DNA from 2 places in the Acidovorax sp. NCPPB 3576 genome. Region 1 is predicted to be linked to the other one. Evidence: predicted binding sites of a transcription regulator. Region 1 holds the regulator's gene; the other holds the start of a gene.
The links. Region 1 encodes FNR, which switches genes on or off when oxygen is low (the NO sensors DNR and NnrR bind a similar motif). Its sites were predicted from a motif close to TTGATNNNNATCAA; they were not measured.

Region 1 (2,197 bases):
CGCAGGTACACCTCGGCCCGCTCGGGATGCCGGGTGATGATCTTGTTGCAGGCGCAGTAGTAGCAAAGCGATTCGCAGAACGGGATGTGCACATACAGCGACAGGGGCAGCGCCTTCGCGGCGGACCCCAGGCGGCGCTGCTGCAGAGCGAGAACGTATTCGTCCTGCCCGAAGGCCTCCACGAACCGGTCGGCCGTCGGGTAGGAGGTGTAGCGGGGGCCGGGCACGTCGAAGCGGCGCAGGAGTTCAGGGGTGACAGCGATCATGGGATTTCCTTGTGCCTGCCCAATGTGCCGCAGCCCTTACGGGAAACCCTTGACATGGGTCAAGGGTTCTGCAGGCGCACACTGCCACAATTGATCCATGACAGGTGCCCTGCGTTCGCCCGGGGTCTCCCACCCTGCCGGCAGCCGCCCTCTCCTCAACGCAAAGGCCTTGTCCATGAATCCGCAAACCATCAAAGTGGCCTGCTCGAACTGCAACCTTCGCGAGTTGTGCATGCCGCTGGGTCTGAACGACCAGCAATTGCAACGGATCGACGACATCGTGGCCGTGCGCCGCAAGGTCAAGCGGGGAGCCACCCTGTTCCACAATGGCGAGCCCTTCAGTTCGCTCTTCGCCATCCGCACCGGCTTCTTCAAGACCTGCGTGGCCACCGAGGACGGCCGCGACCAGGTCACGGGCTTTCAGATGGCCGGCGAGATCATCGGCCTGGACGGCATCGTCAGCGACCACCACACCTGCGACGCCATCGCGCTGGAAGATGCCGAGGTCTGCGTCATGCCCTTCGACCGCATCGAAGAGCTGTCGCGCGAGGTCACGGCGCTGCAGCACCACGTGCACAAGATCATGAGCCGCGAGATCGTGCGCGAGCACGGCGTGATGCTGCTCTTGGGCAGCATGCGGGCGGAAGAGCGCCTGGCGGCCTTCCTGCTCAACCTGGTGCAGCGCCTGCATGCGCGGGGCTTCTCGCAGTCCGAACTCGTGCTGCGCATGACGCGCGAGGAAATCGGCAGCTACCTCGGGCTCAAGCTCGAGACGGTGAGCCGCACTTTCTCGAAGTTCGTCGAGGACGGCATCGTCGAGGTCAAGCAGCGCCACGTGCGCATCCTGGAAACCGACGCGCTCAAGCGCATCGTGAACTCGCAGAACTGCCACTGAGCGGCCCGGCACAGGCACCGACGCTCGCACCTCATGCGCCCGGGTGGTGGCGCGCGCAGTCGGCGGGCCGGTCGGTCACCGGCACGGGGCAGCGGTTCAGCTCGAACGGCGACATGGCCAGCAGCGTGGTGAGCGCGCTCGACGCCATCGTCACCAGCCAGAAAGCAAAAAAAGCGATGGTGTAGACGCCCTCGCGCGAGAGCGCCAGCGGCTGTCCGAACCAGTGCATGTCCTGCGGGTCCACCAGGGCAAAGACCAGCATTTCCAGCACGCCCGCCATCAGGAAGGCGGGCCATGCAATCCACATGAGGCGTTGGGTCCACATTGCGCTTGTCTCCTCGTTTCGGGGGGGGGTGCGGACCAGCCGCTTTTCAGCGCGGCTGGTCCTGCGCGGGGGTGGCCGCATGGTTGCGCGCCTTCATGGCCGGGGCCAGGCTGTTCGACTGGCCGCCCAGCGTCTTGTTGATCTCGATGCCCTGGCGGTAATAGTCCTCGGCCACCACCGGGTCGGGGCGCACGATCGCCACCCACAGCGTGGTAAAGCCCGCCACGACCACGATGGCCGGCCCGGCAATGACCATCCAGACGAAGCCGAACTTCCACCAGGGAGCGGACGAAGGAACGGAAACCGGTGCGGTGGCGACGGTAGGGGACGGCATGGTGTTCACTCCTGACAGGAAAGAAGGAAAGGCGGCCGGGCCGAAGGCCTGGCGCCTGGAATCGAAACGGTGGGGCCGGCGGCTCTCATCGCGGCACCAGGAACACCGACTTCTCGGCGACATGGCCGCCCGAGCCCAGCGCCTGCACGTCGAACTGCACGGCATGCGATCCGGGCGGCGCGGAGCCGTAGGGAATCTGCAGGCGCACGGCCACCCAGCGGGATTCGGCCGCGCCGATCTCCACCTCGGCATCGGACGCCACGCGCAGCCCCTGCAGTCCGCTCGCGCCGATGCGGTAGCGCTGGCCGGACTCGGTGGCGTTCATGATCTGCAGGCGGTAGATGTTCTCCAGCTGCCCGCCGGCCACGATGCGCGAG
Region 2 (2,197 bases), 1.2 Mb from region 1:
CGGCGCGCCGCTCGGGGCGCGTTGGAACCGCTGGGGCCTGGCGCTCAGCACGCTCTACCTGGCGTGGAGCGTGGGCGTGCAGCAGCACGTCACCGGCGTGGCCCTGCAATCGCTGCACACGCAGGGCCTGCCGGTGCAGACGGTGCTGGTCACCCCCACGCCCTTCAACACCCTGCTGTGGCGCGTGGTGGCCGTCACGCCGACCCAGTACGCCGAGGGCTTCTATGCCCTGGCCGACGGCAAAAAGCCCATGCAATGGACGGTGCACGAGCGCGGCGCCCCGCTCATCAGCCGCTACCAGGCCGTGCCCGCCGTGCAGCAGGTGGCACGCTTCAGCCACGGCTTTTATCGCATGCGCGCGCGGGCAGGCCGCGTCTTGGTGACCGACCTGCGCATGGGGCAGGAGCCCGACTACACCTTCCAGTTCGATCTCGGCACGCCCGAGCAACTGGACGCCGGCCAGCCCGACGTGGCGCTGCGCGGACAGCGCCCGACGGACATCGGCACGGCCCTCGCCGCGCTGTGGCGGCGCATGTGGGGCCATTCGGGCGGATCGGGACCTTTCGGCGCCGATGTGGGACGCAGCAGCCCATGAAAAAAGCCGGCGCAACGCGCCGGCTTCGCCCACCAGGCTGTCAATGGCCGAACCCGCGGCCCGCGGTCAGAACCGCCAGCCCAGGCCCACGCCGGCCAGGATCGGATCGATCTTGAACGTGCCCAGCTTGGCGCCCGCTGCGACCACGTCGGTCTGGATATAGACCTTCTTCACGTCGAAGTTCAGGACCAGGTTCTTGGTGAGCGGAATGTCCACGCCGACCTGCAGGGCGCCGCCCCAGCTGCTTTTATCGATGCTCACACCGGCGGGCAGGCGCACGCTGGAAAACCGCGTGTAGTTCACGCCCGCACCCACGTAGGGGCGAAAGCCTGCGGTGTCGAAGTGGTACTGCAGCATCAGCGATGGCGGCAGGTGCTTGAGCGTGCCGATCTGCGCATTCAGGGCGCTGGAGGACAGCCGCTGCTTCTGGGGCACGGTCAGCACCAGTTCGGCAGCGATGTTGCGGTTGAAGAAGTACGAGATATCGACTTCAGGCAGTGTCTTGTCGTTGATCGACAGGCCCAGGCCGGTGCTGTCCTTGTTGGAGGAATCCAGGTTCACGGCCCGCGCACGAATGAGCCAGGGGCCTTCCGCCGTTTGCGCGAAGGCGGCGCCGGAGGTCAATGCGCACAGAACGGCCAGGGCCAGCAGGTTTTTTTTCATACGGAAACTCGATGCGTTGAACGGGGACGACCCCCGTGCATGCATTGGGCCGGCAAACGGCCCGGGCGGCCTTGCCATGGATCAAACCGCCAGCAGGTTGCGCTGCGCGCCGAGCAGGCCGGAAGGCGCCCTGCCCCTCTCCCCTTCCGTCAATGCGCGCCCTTGCCCCGCATGCGCTGCACCAGCGTGACTCCCGCCAGCACGATCGCGCCCGCCACGATGCCCACCACCGCATTGAGCAGATTGGGCACCAGCACGCGCCACAATCCGCCGGCCGGCCACTCGGCAGCCGATGCCGCCAGGCCCTCGACCGCGTGGTGGATGAACGGCACGCCATGCACCAGAATGCCGCCGCCCACGAGGAACATCGCGGCCGTTCCCGCCACCGAAAGCACCTTCATGAGCCACGGCGCGGCGGCCACGATGCCGCGGCCCAGGGCCTGTGCGGCTCGGCTGGTCTTGCGGGTCAGCCACAGGCCCAGGTCGTCCAGCTTGACGATGCCGGCCACCAGGCCGTACACGCCCACCGTCATGATCAGCGCGATGCCGGCCAGCACGGCCACCTGCTGGCCGAACGGCGCACTGGCGACCGTGCCCAGCGTGATGGCGATGATTTCGGCGGAGAGGATGAAGTCGGTTCTCACCGCGCCCTTGACCTTGTCTTTCTCGAAGGCGGCGATGTCCACCGCCGGGTTGGCATTGGCCAGGGCATGCGCCTCGCGGCCCGCTTCTTCCTTGGGCGCATCGCCGTGGGGCAGAAACCGGTGGGCCAGCTTTTCCGCGCCCTCGAAGCACAGGAACGCGCCGCCCACCATCAGCAGCGGCGTCACCGCCCAGGGAATGAACGCGCTGATCAGCAGAGCGGCCGGCACCAGGATGGCCTTGTTGATGAGCGAGCCCTTGGCCACCGCCCAGACCACCGGAATCTCGCGCTCGGCG

Region 2: the regulator FNR is predicted to act here: its motif matches at 1,330-1,343, upstream of M5C98_RS10025 (OmpW/AlkL family protein).

What each region holds. Positions count from the first base shown of each region.
Region 1 covers NZ_CP097267.1:3,331,496-3,333,692, forward strand. The annotation lists gene hemN (oxygen-independent coproporphyrinogen III oxidase) at 1-266, opposite strand, end outside; gene fnr (fumarate/nitrate reduction transcriptional regulator Fnr) at 442-1,161, shown strand; gene M5C98_RS15360 (hypothetical protein) at 1,193-1,486, opposite strand; gene M5C98_RS15365 (FixH family protein) at 1,533-1,820, opposite strand; gene ccoG (cytochrome c oxidase accessory protein CcoG) at 1,906-2,197, opposite strand, start outside.
Region 2 covers NZ_CP097267.1:2,177,574-2,179,770, reverse strand. The annotation lists gene M5C98_RS10030 (metal-dependent hydrolase) at 1-595, shown strand, start outside; gene M5C98_RS10025 (OmpW/AlkL family protein) at 662-1,258, opposite strand; gene M5C98_RS10020 (DUF808 domain-containing protein) at 1,408-2,197, opposite strand, start outside.